4 regions of the Arthrobacter caoxuetaonis genome follow, and region 3 is predicted to be linked to each of the others. Evidence: riboswitches for the same ligand, from Rfam matches in the RefSeq annotation. Region 3 holds a riboswitch; each other region holds the start of a gene.
The links. Region 3 has a riboswitch for S-adenosylmethionine ahead of NF551_RS13575 (hypothetical protein). Riboswitches for the same ligand answer to the same signal wherever they lie in the genome.

Region 1: another riboswitch for S-adenosylmethionine. It lies ahead of NF551_RS00965 (LLM class flavin-dependent oxidoreductase); the one in region 3 lies ahead of NF551_RS13575 (hypothetical protein).
Region 2: another riboswitch for S-adenosylmethionine. It lies ahead of NF551_RS07885 (MetQ/NlpA family ABC transporter substrate-binding protein); the one in region 3 lies ahead of NF551_RS13575 (hypothetical protein).
Region 4: another riboswitch for S-adenosylmethionine. It lies ahead of NF551_RS05555 (bifunctional o-acetylhomoserine/o-acetylserine sulfhydrylase); the one in region 3 lies ahead of NF551_RS13575 (hypothetical protein).

The regions. Positions count from the first base shown of each region.
Region 1 covers NZ_CP099466.1:187,108-191,567, forward strand. Annotated here, with positions in the region: gene NF551_RS00955 (aliphatic sulfonate ABC transporter substrate-binding protein) at 1-46, opposite strand, end outside; gene NF551_RS00960 (ABC transporter ATP-binding protein) at 156-983, opposite strand; SAM riboswitch class IV at 1,415-1,531, shown strand; gene NF551_RS00965 (LLM class flavin-dependent oxidoreductase) at 1,569-2,960, shown strand; gene NF551_RS00970 (hypothetical protein) at 2,996-3,358, shown strand; gene NF551_RS00975 (SDR family NAD(P)-dependent oxidoreductase) at 3,411-4,160, opposite strand; gene NF551_RS00980 (TetR/AcrR family transcriptional regulator) at 4,144-4,460, opposite strand, start outside.
Region 2 covers NZ_CP099466.1:1,719,731-1,724,190, reverse strand. Annotated here, with positions in the region: gene NF551_RS07895 (methionine ABC transporter permease) at 1-498, opposite strand, end outside; gene NF551_RS07890 (methionine ABC transporter ATP-binding protein) at 500-1,528, opposite strand; gene NF551_RS07885 (MetQ/NlpA family ABC transporter substrate-binding protein) at 1,601-2,476, opposite strand; SAM riboswitch class IV at 2,555-2,672, opposite strand; gene NF551_RS07880 (macrolide 2'-phosphotransferase) at 2,821-3,720, shown strand; gene NF551_RS07875 (hypothetical protein) at 3,722-4,207, opposite strand; gene NF551_RS07870 (sensor histidine kinase) at 4,280-4,460, opposite strand, start outside.
Region 3 covers NZ_CP099466.1:2,939,858-2,944,317, reverse strand. Annotated here, with positions in the region: gene NF551_RS13585 (3-hydroxyacyl-CoA dehydrogenase family protein) at 1-760, shown strand, start outside; gene NF551_RS13580 (hypothetical protein) at 826-1,422, opposite strand; gene NF551_RS13575 (hypothetical protein) at 1,461-1,847, opposite strand; SAM riboswitch class IV at 1,865-1,997, opposite strand; gene NF551_RS13570 (SGNH/GDSL hydrolase family protein) at 2,067-3,065, opposite strand; gene paaZ (phenylacetic acid degradation bifunctional protein PaaZ) at 3,326-4,460, shown strand, end outside.
Region 4 covers NZ_CP099466.1:1,232,819-1,237,278, reverse strand. Annotated here, with positions in the region: gene metX (homoserine O-acetyltransferase MetX) at 1-279, opposite strand, end outside; gene NF551_RS05555 (bifunctional o-acetylhomoserine/o-acetylserine sulfhydrylase) at 276-1,592, opposite strand; SAM riboswitch class IV at 1,660-1,777, opposite strand; gene NF551_RS05550 (VOC family protein) at 1,924-2,565, shown strand; gene NF551_RS05545 (hypothetical protein) at 3,133-3,858, shown strand; gene NF551_RS05540 (glycoside hydrolase family 2 protein) at 3,985-4,460, opposite strand, start outside.

The DNA of each region.
Region 1 (4,460 bases), 800 kb from region 3:
GGGAGAAGCTGGGCGGGCGGCGGGAGAAGCGGGAACGGCTGTTCATGGGGAATTCCTTCAGGAAGTGGAGGGCAGGGAAGAAGGGCGGTGCGGGCACGGATCGCCCGCGGCATCCGCCGCGGGAATGCCCGCGGCGGTGGGGGAGGAGGGGTCGCCTAGTGGCGGTCGACGCCGAGGCTCGCCAAGAGCTCTCCGCGCATTCGTGCCAGTTCAGCCGAGGCACGGTCCCGCGGACGGGCGCCCGGGACGGTGATGGTCTGCGTGATGGTGGCACCGGGCTTGCCCGGTTCACGGCCGAGGATAATGATCCGGTCCGCGAGCTGCAGCGCCTCGTCGACGTCGTGCGTGACCAGCAGGACAGTGGCCGGAGCTGCGCGGTGCACGTCCAGCAGCAGGTCCTGCATCTTGAGGCGGGTCAGGGCGTCGAGGGCGCCGAACGGTTCGTCGAGCAGCAGCACGCCGGGCTTGCGGGCCAGCGCCCGGGCCAGCGACGCGCGCTGGGCCATGCCGCCGGACACGGCGCGGGGCTGGTGCTTCGCGAAGCTGTCCAGCTCAACCAGCTTGAGGAGCTCGGCGACCTTGGCCTTGCCCTCGGACGCACTGGTGCTCTTGGGCAGGCCGATGGCGACGTTGGCCTGCAGGGTCTGCCACGGAAGCAGCCGCGGTTCCTGGAAGGCAACGGCACACCGGTCATCGATGCCGCGGACGGCAGTACCGTCGATCAGCACCTGCCCGGTGGAGGCGGCGTCGAGTCCGGCGGTCGCGCGCAGCAGCGTGGACTTGCCGCAGCCGCTGGAGCCGAGGATGGCCAGGACTTCGCCCGGACGGACCTCGAAATTGATGTCGCGCAGCACCACGTGGGCGTTTGCGCCCGAACCAAAGGCGCGGCCAACGCCGTCGAACGTTACCGGCAGCGCAGAGTCAGGGGTGGGGCGCGGGGCAGTGGAAACGGCATGGGAGCCGGAGGACAGTACTGCAGTCATGTGAACACTCCATCGGTCCTGGCAGTAGCACCCTACGGAAAACGTCCTGGGCCGGGTTAGCGGCCTCCTGCGACGTCCACCTCGCTATCGCAGTGCCTCAAGGAGGAAGCACTCCGACCAGGGTTGCTGCGGCTTCACTGATCCAGGTCTCTCAGCCGCTCGGGATGGTCAAGTGCAACTAAACGCCCTCGGACAGCCTGCGGGCAAGTCCCCGCGTAACATTCCGAATCCGGGTCCCTCCGGCCCTATTTCCCGCCGAGAGGCCACTTACGGCTCTTTTGAGCGCCCAAACCAGCCGTAAGTGGCCTCTCGGTGGTCGTTGAGGCGGCGCGGCGGCGGGCGGAGTTGGAAGTACGACGCCGGGCGTTACGCCGCGTGACACGGCCGGGGTTGCGCCGGCCCCGGCTCAGGGGCCCATACTGGAGCCGCAGGATCATGAGTCCCAACGCAAAGCTCTGGCTGGTTGGGCGGCAACCCTCTTTCCGTAGCGGGGTGCCCCAGATGACGATCCGGTCGCCCGGCGAATCCGCCGGCGGCAAGTACGGCGCTCCGTCCCCGGTGCGTCGCCTGGGAAAGGATTCTTCGATGACCAGCGCTCCCCGCCAGATCCGCTTCAACGCCTTCGACATGAACTGCGTCGGACACCAGTCACCCGGCTTGTGGCGCCACCCCGAAGACCGGTCGGCGGACTACACCAGGCTTTCCTACTGGACCCACCTGGCGAAGACCTGCGAACGCGGGCTTTTCGACGGAATCTTCATTGCCGACGTGCTGGGCACCTACGACGTCTACGGTTCCTCCAACGAAGCCACCCTCCGCCAGGGCACGCAGGTGCCGGTGAATGATCCGCTGCTGCTGGTCTCCGCGATGGCCCTGGTCACCGAAAACCTGGGCTTCGGCGTCACCGCCGGCACCGCCTATGAGCATCCGTACCCGTTCGCCCGCCGGCTCTCCACGCTGGACCACCTCACCAACGGGCGCGTCGGCTGGAACGTCGTTACCGGCTACCTGCCTTCGGCCGCCCGCAACATGGGCCAGGAGGACCAGCTCGAGCACGACGAGCGCTACAACCACGCCGACGAATACCTCGAAGTCGTCTACAAGCTGCTTGAGGGTTCCTGGGAAGACGACGCCGTCGTCCGCGACAGGGAAACCGGCGTCTTCACGGATCCGTCCAAGGTCCATGACATCAACCATGAGGGCAAATACTTCAAGGTCCCCGGCATCCACATCTCGGAACCGTCTCCGCAGCGCACCCCCGTGATCTACCAGGCAGGCGCATCGCCGCGCGGCATCGGCTTCGCGGCGGAGAACGCTGAAGCAGTGTTCGTGGGCGCGTCCACGGTGGAGAAGCTCAAGACCACGGTCACGAAGATCCGCGACGCTGCGGAAGCCGCCGGCCGGGACCGGCACTCGATCCGGATCTACACCCTGCTGACCATCATCACGGCCGCCACCTCCGAGGAAGCCGAAGCCAAGCACCTGGATTACCAGCGCTACACCAGCGACGAAGGCGCCCTGGCGCTGATGTCCGGCTGGATGGGTGTGGACCTCTCCACCTATGAACTCGACCAGCCGCTCGGCGCCGTGAAATCCAACGCCATCCAGTCGGCGGCTGCGAACTTCCAGAAAGTGAAGGACGACGGCGAGCCCTGGACAGTGCGCGACATCGCCGAGACCGCCGGGATCGGCGGACTGGGCCCGCGGCTGGTCGGCTCCGGTGCGGAGGTGGCCGAGGAGCTGATCCGCTGGGTCGAGGAGACCGACGTCGACGGCTTCAACCTGGCTTACGCGGTCACGCCCGGAACCTTCGAGGACGTCGTCGAGTTCGTGGTGCCCGAGCTGCAGAAGCGCGGCGCGTACCCTACGGAGTATGCCCCCGGAACCCTGCGCCAGAAGCTCTTCGGTGCAGGTGACAAGCTTCCGGAGGACCACCGCGGCGCGCGGTTCCGGCTGGACCCTGCGGTCCGCCGCTAGGCCGGCCCTGCGGGGGTTCCGTTAGGCTCGTGCGCATGACAAATGCGGGGAACACCAAAGCTCTCAGTCTGAACGTCACCTCCAAGCGCGCCCGGGCCCGCGGGGAAATGGTGGTCGCGGCGCCTGTCTCGGCGCTCCCTCCTGCCGTCGAACGGGCCGGGGTGAGGCTTCCACGGATGACCCTCACCGGGATCTGGCAGGAGCGGGCAGAGCTGGTGGCGGGAACCACGTGGAAGACGTTCGGCGAAGACATTGTGCTCACCTTCGAGCCGGTGGACGCTGCAACCACACGGGTGGTGGCCACCAGTACACCCCACGTTCCGACCACCATCTTCGACTACGGGCAGGGCAAGGCCGACGTCACCGAGGTGCTGAACGCCGTGGCTGCGGAGCTCTAGCCAGGACAGCAGGAAGCGGCGGCACGCAGCCGCCGCTTCCTGCCGGCAGGATCTAGTAGATCTTGATCGAGCCGCCGTCGGCCATCAGCGTCTGGCCGGTCATGTACTGGGACTGTTCGCTGGCCAGGAACACCACGATCGGAGCGATGTCCGTCTCCGGATCGCCCAGACGGCCCAGGGGAATGCCGTCCACCACTTCCTGGAAGGCCTCCGGGAACGCCTGGCTCCACTGGGCGATGCCCGGGGTGAGCGCGATCGGGGAGACCACGTTGACGCGGATGCCGTCCTTGGCCCATTCGTTGGCCGCCGTGCGTGAAATGGCGCGGATGGCTTCCTTCGCGGCGGCGTAGGTGACCTGGTTGGGAAGGCCCTTCATGCCCGCACCGGAGGCAAAGTTGATGATGCTTCCACGGGTCTTCTTCAGCTCTGGATAGGCAGCGCGCATCAGGTGGAACGTGGCCATGGTCCCGGTATTGAAGGACAGGTCCCACATCTCCTGCGTAGTCTCCATAATCGGAGCCTGCTTGGAAGCATGCGCGTTGTTGACCAGGACATCCAGGCCGCCAAAGCGCTCCACGGTCTCCGCCACGATCTCCTTGGTGCTCTCCTCCTTGGAAATGTCCTTGGCAATGAAAATAACGTCGCCCTGGCCATCGAGTTCAGCCAGGAGCTTGTCTCCCTGCGCCTGGTCAATGTCGACGACGGCAACCTTAGCCCCTTCGGCCAGGAAGCGGCGGACGATTCCCTGCCCGATCCCTCCGGCGCCGCCCGTGATGATCGCGGTCTTATTTTGCAGTTGCATGGTCTTCCTTCCGTAATGCCGGTGCCCTTTCGGAATCCGGCGGGTGGGTGAGGGATTGTTCAACCCCGGCGATGAAGTTCGCTACGAGGAAATCCAAGGAGCGGCGCGACGCGGCGTAGCTGATGCCCTGGTCCCGGAAACCCAAGGCCTGCGGGTAGGGGGCGACGGCGTCGTCACCCCAGCGCTGGTCGCGTTCCGTTCCGGTGCGCTCGGGGCCCGTGAGAGCTGCAGCGGTAATGGAAGCGGTGCCGATGACGGCGGCAGAAACGCCCAGCAGGCAATCGAAGCCCTGCTCGCTGG
Region 2 (4,460 bases), 1.2 Mb from region 3:
GGCCACTGCGGACATGTCCACGAGGGCCACGAAGATGTAGGTGTAGCCCAGGATCAGCGGACCAAGTGCCTCCGGAATGAGGATCGTGAAGATGATCCGCCGCCGCCCGGCACCGATGGACCGCGCTGCCTCGATGACTCCGGGCTGCACGGTGAGCAGGTTCTGCTCCACGATGCGGCTGATGCCGAATGCTGCGGCCAGCGACAGCGTGAAGATGATCGCGTTGTTGCCGATCCCGCTGCCGGTGACGGAGCGGGCCAGTGGCTGGGCCGCGGCCAGGAAAATGATGAAGGGGATGGGCCGGAAGATGTTCACGAGGACGTTCAGCGTGCCGAACACCGCACGGTTCGCCAGCAGCGCCCCCTGGCGCGTCGTGTAGAGGCCCATGCCGATCAGCAGTCCGCCGATTCCGCCGAACAGGAGGCTCAGGCCCACGATGTAGAGGGTCTCTCCGATAGCAGTCCACAGCTGCGGGGTCAGGGGTATGAGGTCTTCCATGTCAGTTCAGCTCCGTCACTTTGATGCCGTGCCCGACGGCGGCAAGGGCGCCGTCGATCGCCTGGTCGGCGCCCTTGAGCGCCAGCGTCAGGTGGCCGAACGCGCGGCCGGAAATGTCATTGATGCCGCCGTAGACCAGTTCGAACTCCACTCCGGCGGCTGCCAGTTCAACGAACACGTCCGACTGGGACGCGCCGCCGTCCCGGAAGGACAGAGTGACCATTCTTCCCTCGTGCCTGTTTCGCAGCGTCGCCAGGTCGGCCGCTGAAGGAACGCCCCGGACCACAGTGGAAACGAACTTCCGTGAGGATTCCTCGCGGGGGTTGGAAAACACCTCGAACACTTCACCCTGTTCCACGATCCGTCCTCCGTCCATGACGGCGACCTTGGTGGCCAGGTTCTTGATGACGTCCATTTCGTGGGTAATCACCACAATCGTGATGCCCAGCTCGCGATTCACCCGGCGCAGCAGTTCCAAGACCTCATGCGTGGTCTCCGGGTCAAGGGCCGACGTGGCTTCGTCTGCGAGGAGGATCTTGGGCGACGCTGCCAGGGCGCGGGCAATGCCCACGCGCTGCTTTTGCCCGCCGGAGAGCTGCTCCGGGAAGTTGTCCGCCTTGTCCGTGAGTCCCACGAAGTCCAGGAGCTCGGCGGTCCGTGCGGCAATTTCAGCCCTGCTCCGGCCCGCTACCCGCAGCGGATAGGCCACGTTGTTGCGGACGGTTTTGGAGTTAAAGAGGTTGAACTGCTGGAAGATCATCCCGATGTCCAGGCGCAGCTGCCGCAGCTGCCGCTCCGGGACGCCCGTGACCTGCCGGCCGTCGACCGTGATGTCGCCGGAGGTTGCAGTCTCCAGCGCGTTGATCAACCGGACCAGGGTGCTTTTTCCCGCTCCGGAGTAGCCGATGATTCCGTAGATTTCGCCGGCTTCGATCTCCAGGTTGATGTCCCGCAGCGCCGTGACCGGCTCTTCGCCCCGGCGGGCGGGCGGGTAGGTCTTGGAGACATTCCGCAGTGTGATGAGTGGCATGGTTTCCCTTGCAGAACGAGCGTCCCGGGTCCGGCCGCAGCCGGACCCGGGACGCGGTGGAACGGGCAGGAACTAGTCCAGGTTTTCGATGTCCTGCTGGACCTCGGCGAGCGAATCGCGCAGGTCCTGGACCGGGACCTTCAGGAATTCGGCGGTGTTGCCTGAAGCCTTCTGGACACCGTCCTGGACTGCCTGCGTTTCCTGGTAGATCTGCACGAGCTTGAGGTAGGTCTCGTTCTCCTCCTCGCCGGCACGCGCTGCGAAGATGTTGACGTACGGGATGGCCTTGGGATCCGACGGATCGTCCTGGGCAATGGCGTCTTCGGCCTTGAGGCCCGCGTCTTCGACGAAGTCGTTGTTGACGATCGCTGCTGCGACGTCGGGAAGCGACGTGGGGGTCAGGGAAGCCTCAAGGGTGGTCACCTTGACCTTTGACTTGGCTTCGTCGAGGTCGTCAAGGGTCGCGAAGACGCTGCCGCCGTCCTTGAGGCTGACCAGCCCGGCTGACTGCAGCACCAGCAAGCCGCGGGCCAGGTTGCTTTCGTCGTTGGGCACCGCCACCGTCGAGCCCTCGGGGATGTCTTCCACCGAGTCGTACTGGGTGGAGTACAGGCCCAGCGGGTAGATGGCCGTGGAGCCAATCGGTGTGAGGTCTGCGCCGCTGGCAACGTTGTAGCGGGCCAGGTAGATGATGTGCTGGAACTGGTTCAGGTCCAGTTCGCCCTCGGTCAGTGCCGGGTTCGGCTGCGTGTACTCGGCAAAGTCAACGATTTCGACGTCGATGCCTTCCGCCTTCGCGGCCTCGGTGTAGGTGGCCCAGTACGGATCGCTGGCTCCAACCACGCCGATCTTCACAGTGCCTTCGTCCCCGGAGGCTGAGCCGCAGGCGGCCATCGTCAGTGCCAGGAGCGGGGCGGCTGCAATCGCCAGGATTCTGCTGAGTTTCATGGTGTGGCTCTTCTCCCAAAAGGGTCCGCGGCGCTCCGCGGACAAGGTGGAGGCGCAGGCCGCTGGAGGGCAGTGCCGGCGCCGTACTTGCCTCGCGGAAAGTCTCCGCCGAGGCCGAATCATCACCTGGAGCACCCCGCTACGACGAGAGGGTTGCTGTCCAGCCGGCCAGGGCCATTGGCTGGAACTCTTGATTCCGTCCCTAGGCTAGGAACATCTGGGCCACGTAACCAAAACGCGCCTGCTTTATGACGACTTATGCAGTGGCACATGACATCCTGCGTAACAGGACGTCACGGAACCAGCCCCGGGCGGGGCCTTGTAAACCGGGAGAAAAGGAAGCCATGAGCGAAGCGCGGGATCTGACGGCAGCCGATATATGCACTCTGGCAGCACGGCACGGACTCGCCCTGGAACCAGGCACCGTCCGTTTCAACGAAGCCGGACTGGATTACCGGGTCGCTTTCGCCTCCGCACCGGACGGCGGGGACTGGGTACTTCGGATCCCACGGCGCGCGGACGTTGCCGCCGGCCAGGAACGCGAGCAGGCGATCCTTGATTTCGTGCGTCCGCGCCTTCCTGCAGCGGTTCCGGAATGGAAGATCCAGAGTTCGGACCTCATTGCCTATCCCCTGCTTCCGGGCAGCCCGGGGCTCACGGTGGACCGGGACAACCAGCCCGAATGGCACTTTGACCCGTCGGATCCGACGTACCTCCACTCCCTGGCCGGATTGATCGCGTCGCTGCACGGGATGGACGCGGCGGCCGCGGCCGCCGCGGGCATCCCGGCCGAGACTCCCGACGGCGTCCGCCGGCACTGGTCGAAGGTACTGGAACAGGTGCGCGCCGAGTTCCGCATCGCCCCGGAGCTGCTGGCCGGCTGGGAACAGTGGCTGGCCGATGACCGGCTTTGGCCGCAGCGGACGGTGCTGACCCATGGGGAGCTGTATCCCGCGCATCTGCTGCTCGATGACGCCAAACGGATCGTCTCCGTATTGGACTGGACCACGGCGAAGGTGAGTGACCCGGCCCTGGAGTTTATGTACGTGCACCTCATCTCGCCGGGTTCCCTCGACGACGTGGTCCGCTGGTACCAGGACGCGACAGGGCTCACCGAGCCGCACCTTGCCGAACGGTGCACGGCGCTGATAGCGGCCGGCCCGTTGAACTACGCGCTGTTTGCCCTCGCATCCGGCGAACCCGCGCACCGCGAGACAGCCTCCGCGCAGCTGCTGCCGTCCTAAGTCAGGACTGTTCCGCCGGAGTCTCTGATTCCTCAGGCGCGTCGCCGTCCTCGGGGGCGTCGCCGTGGTGGCCGCCGCGGCCGTGGCCTCCGCCCTTGCCGCGGTCGCCGTCCCGATCTTCCCGATCACCGCGGTCACCGCCATCGGCCCCGTCGTCGTGCTGTCCGTCTTCCCGGCCTTCGTCGGCCTGGCCGTCAGCATTCTCCTTGCCGGGCTTCGGATCATCCCCGTCCTGGGTGTCCTGCCGATCCGGCCGGGCTTCGTCACTGCCGCCGTCGCGCTCCTGGGCGTCTTCGGGCCCGCGCCGTTCCCGGTCGCCGCCGCGGCCCTGGTCCTGGCCCTGCTCCTGTTCGGACGTCACCGATGCAGTCTCCATATTGTCCCCAACGGCCATACCCGTGAAGAACGTTCCGGCGAGCAGGCCGGCGGCGGCCAGACCGCTGGCGGTCCAGATGATGACCTTCTTCGCTTTGCTCCCAATCGCCACGATTGGTGACACCTCCCTTGAGTTTGGATATTCCTACGCCATCTATCCAACGCCGCGATTCTTCGAGGATTCTTAGAAGCCCCGTGCGGATAGGGGCAGCCGCACCACCAGGACGGCGCCATGGCCTGTTTCCGGTTCAGCGCTGACTGATCCGCCGAACCGTGCGGCGATTTCTGCGACCAGCGCAAGGCCCAGGCCGTAGTGCCGGGTGTGCCCTGCCGGGGCCGGGCGTACCGAGGAGAAGCGGTCGAAC
Region 3 (4,460 bases):
CGTCGTGGTTGAGCGCGATGAGCAGGCAGCCAGCGCAGCGTACGAGCGCGTTGCCTCCAACCTCGCCAAGAGCGTTGAGCGCGGCACCACGGACGAGACCCTCGATGCCCTGGTTGCCAGGCTCAGCGTCTCCACCGATTATGCAGACTTCGCCGGCTCAGGCCTGGTCGTCGAGGCAGTTCCGGAAGACTTCGCCCTGAAGGCTGCCGCGCTGGCCGCTGTGGAGGAGCAGTTGGGCGACGGCGCCTGGCTCGCCTCCAACACGTCCTCGCTCTCAGTTTCGGAGCTGGCCGAAAAGCTGCAGCGTCCGGAGCGCTTCTGCGGCCTGCACTTCTTCAACCCGGTTCCTGCCTCCACCCTGATCGAGGTGGTCCTGGGCAAGCAGACTTCCGAAGAGCTCGCCGAGGCCGCCCGAACCTGGGTGGCCGACCTGGGCAAGACTCCCGTCGTCGTCAATGACGCTCCGGGCTTCGCCAGCTCCCGCCTGGGTGTGGCGATCGCGCTCGAGGCGATGCGCATGGTGGAAGAGGGTGTTGCGTCCGCTGAAGACATCGACGCGGCCATGGTCCTGGGCTACAAGCACCCGACCGGCCCACTGAAGACCACGGATATTGTAGGGCTGGATGTGCGCCTCGGCATCGCCGAGTACCTGGCCTCCACACTCGGCCCGCGCTTCGAGCCGCCGCAGATCCTGCGGGACAAGGTGGCCCGCGGCGAGCTTGGCCGCAAGACCGGCAAGGGGTTCTTCGACTGGAGCTAGTTTCATAACGAGCGGCAGCCCGCATCCTTCGCCCCTTTGAGGCCGGAGCATGCGGGCTGCTGCCGTTAAGGCCGCTGTCCGGCTTCTGCCGGGGGAGACTGCGGGCGTGCGGCATCAATGCCGGCAAGCCAGCCTGGAGCCCTGCCGCCCTGCGGGGGCTGCAGGGCCGCGGCGTCAAAACCGCTGGTCTGCAGCAGCCAGGAAACCAGGGAGTTCGAGTTCCACATGTCGCCGCCGGGCACCTTCGCGCCCCACACCTTCAGGGGCACCTGCGGCACCCGGGCAAGCAGGGCCTCGGCACCGGCAGCGTCCAGATTGAACACGAGGGCCGGTTCCGGCGCAAAGGCGAGGTCCGGTATGACCCCGTTCGGCCAGCACCGCACCTCGTACCGGAACAGCCTGAGCCGTCCGAGGGACCGGAGTCCCACTGGTCCCGTGGCCACGACTCCGCGCGGACCGGTGCCCTGGCCCCACGCCGGGGTCATTTCAATCGCATAGCGGGAACCGCGCGCGGTGACTTCCAGTGCTGCGTGGAACAGGGGCCGGGGACGTCGCCGCTCGCGCAGCGCGCGCCAGAGCTCCCACCAACGGCTGGTGCGGACCACCAGATGGCCGCCGGCACCAACCGGGAGCCACCACAACCGCACCTCGGCTGTGTCCATCCGGCCCCTTCCCCTGAACAATCCGCCCAAGTATTGCCCTACGCGGAATCGCTGTCCTGCATCCTCAGATCATGTCGCGGAACCCGTCCCCGGCAGGGAGCCGCCCGCCCGGTAGTAGCCAAGTAGAAAAAAGAACTCCGGTTGCGGCCTTCGAAGGCGCCCGGGACCATCAGGGACGAATACCGGGGGCACCACTGGGGCTGCCCGGGGCTGAGCGCGAGGGCTTCGGCGAGGAGCGGAATGTCGTGGTGCCACATAAGCTGCTGCTGCCCGGCGATTATCAGGTAGATCAGGTCCAGCTCCGGATCGGCGTGGACTTCGACGTCGATCCAGTCCTCGTAGCGGTTGAGCCGGCCGCCGTGGATCCAATGGATCTTGTGGCCGGGGGAAAAGGCGGTGCAGCGCGGGTCACTGGAGGGAAGCACAGCGTGTCCTTCGAAAGAGAGTGTCCTTGCCCGCTCCGGTTGGACGCGGGCCGCTTCGTCATCCGAACCACCCGCCGAACAGTGGGGTTGGTGCATGGCCAGTCGGAGCTTTTCCGCACCGGGAAGGTGCGGAGGCCATGTCTCGTGAAGCATTGATTACGTTAGCAGGTGCCGGTGGCACCCGTCCCTTGCCGCGTCTTGTTTCGGCAATGACAACGGTTACCGCCGGCCGCGGCAGTGGCCCTTCCCATGCCCCAGATGGACATCTGCGGTGATGGCCGCCAGGTAGCCTTCGCGGTAGCCGGTGGCATTCGGGTGCAGCTGAAACTCGCTGCCCAGGGCGATGATCCATGGATCCGCGGACCCCACGCCGTGCCCGGCGAACTCATCCGTGACATCCACGAAGGTTTCTCCGCGCTGTACCTGTCCGGCCAGCACCGCGTTCAGCGCGTCCGTCCCCTGGCTGAACAGTGCCACCGCCTCCGGGCTGAGCGGTCCCGCGGTTCCGGCTTCGAACAGGTACGGATAACCGACGAGTACCAGTTCGGCCCGCGGCGCGAGTTCACGAACCTGGCGGAGGGATTCCTGCAGCTGCGCCGTGAGGGTGGTTTGCGCGTAAGCGGTCGCACTCGCAATGGCGGGTGCACAGGTTTCCGGCAGCACCGGACCGATGCAGGCCTGGACGACGGCGCCGAATTGAACGTCATTGCCGCCAATCGTGACGGTGACCAGGTCGGTGCCCCGGTTCAGGGAACCATCCGCGCGCAGGGCGGCGATCTGCTCCGGCAGGTCCACGGGTCCGGCTGGAGCGCCCGGGGGAGTGCTCGACGCCGTCGCCCCGGCACACGTCACATCCGCCTCCCGATCCACCCGGCGAAGGGCATCCAGCAGGGCCGGGTACCCTTCTGCAGTCCGGCCGCAGGCATCGAGGAGCGGCCCGCCGCCAAAGCCCGACGCGTAGGAGTCACCCAGGGCAACGTAATCCACTTCTCCGCCGCGGTCCCTGTCTCGATCCCAGCCTCGATCCCAGCCCCGATCCCAGCCCCGATCCCAGCCGCGGTGGTGGTCCCACCCGCGGTCCCGGTCCCACCCGCGGTGGTGGCCGCGGTCCTGGCCGCCCGCAGCCGCCGGAGCCGCAACCCCGCCGGCAGTTAGGACACTTCCGAGAAGCAGCACCAGGCCTGCTTTCGTCCAGCCGCGCATCGGGTTCCGGTTCATCGTCGTACCTTCCGTCGTCGTCCGGGCCCACGGTAGCGCCGCCGCGGACAGGAGCAAACACGTGGTGTGGCAGCCGGGGCAGCCGCGAGTCAAAAAGCCGGATCCCGGGCTTGGCATAGTGTGCCGCAGGGCACTCTCATGTAGGCTGGATTCATTACCGACCGTCCGGTCAGTTATCGCTGTGTCCGGCGGAAGCCGCAGCCAGCGGAACTCGCCCGGTCAGGAAAACGAACGTCCAGTATCGAAAGGGTCCGTCAAAGATGACCTCAACCGCCATAGACGTGCAAGTCGTCCCCAGCTTCGTCCAGGACGAGTGGTGGACCCCGGAAAGCGCCGCCGCAAACCCAACTGAGGTCCGGGACGCCAGCACCGGTGAAATCCTCGCCCTGGTGTCAACCGACGGACTGGACATTGCCGCCGCCGTGGAGCACGGCCGCACCGTGGGCCACCGCGGACTGGCCGGCCTCACCTTCCACCAGCGTTCGCTGAAGCTGAAGGAACTGGCCCAGTACCTGAACGGCCGCCGGAAGGAACTTTACGAAATCTCCGCCCGCACCGGCGCCACCAAGATCGACTCCCTGGTGGACATCGACGGCGGCATCGGTGTGCTCTTTACGTTCGGTTCCAAGGGCCGCCGCGAACTGCCCAACTCCACGGTCGTCATCGACGGTGCCGCCGAGGTGCTTTCCAAGGACGGCTCCTTCATCGGCGAGCATGTCTACACCTCGATCCCCGGCGTCGCCGTGCAGATCAACGCGTTCAACTTCCCGGTCTGGGGCATGCTCGAGAAGTTCGCTCCTGCGTTCATCGCCGGCGTTCCCACCATCGTGAAGCCCGCAACGCCCACCGGCTACCTCTCCGAAGCCGCAGTGCGCATGATGATCGAATCCGGGATCCTTCCGGCAGGTTCGCTGCAGCTGATCTCCGGCTCCGCCCGGGACCTGCTGGACCACCTCGACTACCGTGACATGGTCTCCTTCACCGGCTCGGCGTCGACCGCCAACAAGCTGAAGAACCACACCAACGTCATCGAAGGCGGGGTGCGCTTCACCAGCGAAACCGATTCGCTGAACGCCTCCATCCTCGGCCCGGACGCCGTTCCCGGCACCCCGGAATTTGATGCGTACGTAAAGTCGCTGGTCACGGAAATGACCGTCAAGGCCGGCCAGAAGTGCACCTCGATCCGCCGCGCCATCGTGCCCAAGGCTTTGGTGAACGACGTCGTTGCCGCCGCCGCCAAGCGCATCGAAGAGCGCGTTGTCCTCGGTGACCCGCGGGCCGAGGGTGTCACCATGGGTGCCCTGGCTTCGGTGGAGCAGCGCGACGGTGTCCGCTCCTCTGTCCAGGCCCTGCTCGACGCCGGCGCCAAGATCGCATTCGGCTCCCTCGACGCTC
Region 4 (4,460 bases), 1.7 Mb from region 3:
CACGGTCCGCCCCGGCCCCACGAGGCCGTCCCACCAGCCCGGTTCCTCGGTGCTGCCCTGCGCCACGTGGGTACTGCCGGTGAGGGCATGCGGAATCAGGACGGCGTTGGAGGCGTCACCGTTCAGGCGGCCCCAGGTTTCGTAGCCCAGGACGACGTCGGGCAAGCGCCCTCCGGTCTCCAGTTCGAGTTCACCGATCGAGGCGTACTGCAGCACCCCGTCGAGAGTGTGGACGGGGTGCTGCGCTGCGGGTGGATACGTTGTCACGCTGTACTTCATGCTCCCTTGGCGGCGCGGAATCCGGCATCGAGGTCCGCGATGATGTCATCCACGTGCTCCAGCCCGACCGAGAGCCGCACCAGGCCCGGACTGACTCCCGCTGCCGCCTGGGCCTCCGCCCCCAGCTGGCTGTGGGTGGTCGACGCCGGATGGATCACCAGCGAGCGTACGTCGCCGACGTTCGCCACGTGCGAGTGCAGCTGGAGCGCATCGACGAAGCGCTTGCCCGCTTCAACGCCGCCGTCGATTTCAAAGGACACGATCGCACCGGTGCCGCGCGGCCCGTACTTGCGCCCGCGTTCGTACCACGGGCTGGACTCCAGGCCTGCGTACGCGACGGAAAGGACGTCGTCGTGCGCCTCCAGCCATTCCGCGACGGCGACGGCGTTCTCCACGTGCCGCTCCAGCCGGAGGCTGAGGGTTTCCAGGCCCTGGCCGATCAGGAAAGCGTTGAACGGAGATACTGCCGAGCCGAGGTCGCGCAGCAGCTGGACCCGTGCCTTGAGGATGAACGCCAGGTTGGCGCCCAGTGCACCGTTGACCCCGAGGTCCCGGGCATACACCAGGCCGTTGTAGCTCTCATCAGGGGTGTTGAAGCCGGGGAACTTTTCCGGATCGGCGGCAAAGTCGAAGTTGCCGGAGTCCACGATCACGCCGGCCATCGCGGTGCCGTGCCCGCCGAGATACTTGGTGGCGGAGTGCACCACGATGTCCGCTCCCCATTCGATGGGACGGATGAGATACGGGGTGGACAGGGTGTTGTCCACGATCAGGGGAATGCCCGCCTCATGCGCGACAGCGGAGAGTCCTTCCAGGTCCAGGACGTCTTGGCGCGGATTGGAGACGACTTCACCGAAGAAGGCCTTGGTGTTGGGCTGTACGGCTTCGCGCCACTGGTCCAGGTTGTCCGGGTCGGCGACGAAGGTGACGTCGATGCCGAACTTCTTCAGCGTGTGCTTGAAGAGGTTATAGGTTCCGCCGTACAGGCTGGGGCTGGCCACAATGTGGTCCCCTGCCTGGGCCAGGTTGAGGATCGCATAGGTTTCCGCGGCCTGCCCGGAGGCAAGCAGCAAGGCCCCAACACCTCCTTCCAGGGAGGCGATGCGGTTCTCCACTGCTTCCTGCGTGGGGTTGCCGATCCGGGTGTAGATCGGAGCCAGCTCTGCGAGCGCAAAACGGTTCGCTGCAGCTTCCGCGCTGGGGAAAACGAAGGACGTCGTTTGGTAGATGGGAAGGGCACGGGCGCCGGTGGTGGCGTCGGGCTCCTGTCCTGCATGGATCTGGCGGGTTTCGAATGACCAGTTGGCAGACATGTTGCTCCCTTAATGACCAGGGGCCCCACAGGTACCGATGCCGGAAGAACTCCGGTACCAGACGTGTGGCCCGCGCTTGCCGGACACCCTTTGTGGTGTCCAGCCAGGTCTTCACCCGGGGCACCCCACCGCGGTTGGAGGGTTGCCGGCCAGCAAGCCGGGGCTATCTGCTGGCACTCATGACCTGTACCTATAGAACCAACGGAGCCGGAGTTGCGCAACCCATATGACGCAGCGTGAATCCGGGAAAAATCCGCTGATCCAGATACCTTTTGCCGAGCTAAGGCTTGCCTTGGTCGAGACACAGGTCACAACGTGCCAAGATGTTCGCATGCGCCTGGATCATGTTTCTTATGCCTGCGAATCCGACGGCCTGCTGGCCACCACGGAACGTATTGCTTCTGCCCTTGGAACCGACTTCGTCAAGGGCGGGGTGCACCCCCGCTTTGGCACCCGGAACATGATCATTCCGCTGGCTAACCACCAGTATCTGGAAGTGGTTGAGGTCCTGAACCATCCCGCTTCCGACAAGGCACCCTTCGGCCAGGCCGTCCGTGCACGCTCCGAGGCAGGCGGCGGCTGGATGGGATGGTGCGTCGCCGTGGAGGACCTCGCACCCTTCGAAGAACGGCTCGGCCGCTCCGCCGTCCCCGGAAACCGCAAGTTCCCCGACGGCCAGGAACTGACCTGGCAGCAGATCGGCATCAATGGCCTGATCGCCGACCCGCAGGTCCCGTACATGCTCCGCTGGGATGAGGACAAGGCGGACCTGCACCCCTCCCGTGCCTTTGCCGGCACGGTCTCCCTTGAATCCCTCACGATTGCCGGCTCCGCCCAGCGCGTCACCGAGTGGCTCGGCCAGCCGGTGGAGAAGCCGCTCGACGGCCTTGACGTCACCTGGGTCTCCCCCAAGGGAACCCCCGGCATCATGTCTGTGACGTTCGGGACTGACAAGGGTCTCGTCGAGATCTAGGTTCCGCTGCTTCGAGGTCCGTCTGGGGCGTCGAGGCCGGATTCGTGTGTTTCGAGGCCGGGATTTCACTGCGTTTCGGGGTTTCGCTGCACTATGTCCCCCAAAACACTGTACTCGGGGAAAACGCTGCACCCTGTGACACGATTTCGCTGCGTTCCGGGTCTTTCTGGCCATCCGGGGAAAATACTGCTTGGCGCCGTGCCCAGATTCTCCCCTAACGGACGATTCCGCCCTCAACGCAGTCTTTCTGCCGATGACCACCTGCTGCTAAGGCCTGACCTTTTCCACAGATCAGCAACTGGTTCCCGCGGTTGACCCGCAGCATTCGAAGCTGGATCCATGTGCGCAAACCTGCTTTACTCCGTCGATGCCGATCGTGATGGGCCCGGACGCCGTTCCCTTGCGCTTCGGTGCACCACGGGTGAGCTGGTCCGGATCAGGCCCGGTGTCTATTTGGATGGACAGTCCTGGGCGGGGCTTAGCCCCTGGGAGCGCGAGCGCCTGAGACTTGCGGCGGCCGTACAATCCGGAAGGACTCGACGGGTCCTCATCCAGCAGTCGGCGGCAGTGATCTGGGGAATTCCGACGATCGGAACGCCGCTTGAGGTCATGCTGCTGGCTTTGCCTCCCGTCAACGGCCACCGCCGCGGTGACCTCCGCTGGGCTCGAAGACGCCTGTTGGAGCCGCTGACTACGGTCGACGGACTGCCCGTCACTTCCAAGGCACAAACCGTCCTTGATATGGCTGCCTACCTGCCTTTCGAGCAAGCAGTTCCGGCAATGGACCACGTCATCCGCCCCGACCGGCGGCGAGGTCTCCAGGCCCTGGAGAAGGACGCCCTGCGGCAGCTGGCGCAGGGCCTGCCTACACAGGCCAAGCGTGTGAGAGCGATGCGCGTCATCACGTTCGCCGATGAGAGGTCCGAATCTCCCGGCGAGTCCTATTCCCGCGCCGTCATCCACCGCAATGGCTTCCCCGCTCCGGAGCTGCAGCAGAGTTTTCATTCTCCTGGCGGACGTCTGCTTGGACGCACGGATTTCTTCTGGAAGCAGCAGGAACTCGTTGGCGAATTCGACGGCGCAGTGAAGTACGGAAAGACTCAGACAGATGGCGGGACTCAGCCCGAACATGCCTTGCTGCAGGAAAAGCGGCGCGAGGACGCAATCCGGGCCACAGGCGTAGGGTTTCTCCGCTGGAGCTGGTCCGAGGTGTTCAAACCCGCGGGCGCCCCGGACGGTCTGGTCCAGGCGTTACTCCGAGCCGGCCTTCCACAACTGCGCCCACGCGCCTAGACAGGCTGGCGCGAGGACGCAATCCGGGCCACAGGCGTAGGGTTTCTCCGCTGGAGCTGGTCCGAGGTGTTCAAACCCGCGGGCGCCCCGGCCGGCCTGGTCCAGGCATCACTCCGGCTCTCAGGTTCACAAAGCCGACCCAGCCGCCAAAAGCTCAGAGTTCAGTTCACGGACGACGGCCGGATCCACCTTCAGCACCCGGCGGTCGTAGGTGAGCAGGCCGTTGACCTCATCCTCGACGTCGGTGAGCTGGGTGTAGACGCTGGCAGCGAGGCCTTGGCTGACGGCGGGAAGGATCTGGGTCCGGTGCAAGTTGGAGTAGGCATGGGCGAGCTCTTCGGACGTGCGGAGGGTCTTGCCATAGCCGAAGACCTTGCTGTTCCAGGTGTGCCCGTCCAGCGGAAGGCTGAAGCCGCCGTACTCGGAAAGCACGATCGCCCTGGGGTCTCGCTGCCAGCGCTTCCGGATGTGGAACGGCACGGCATAGACGTGGAGGCTCTTGGCGTCTCCCGCTCCCTGGTCGTGCCAGCCGCTGGCGTGGTCGATGCAGCGGGTAGGGTCCAGTGCGCCCAGCTCGGCGGCGATCGCAGCGGCGTCGAACT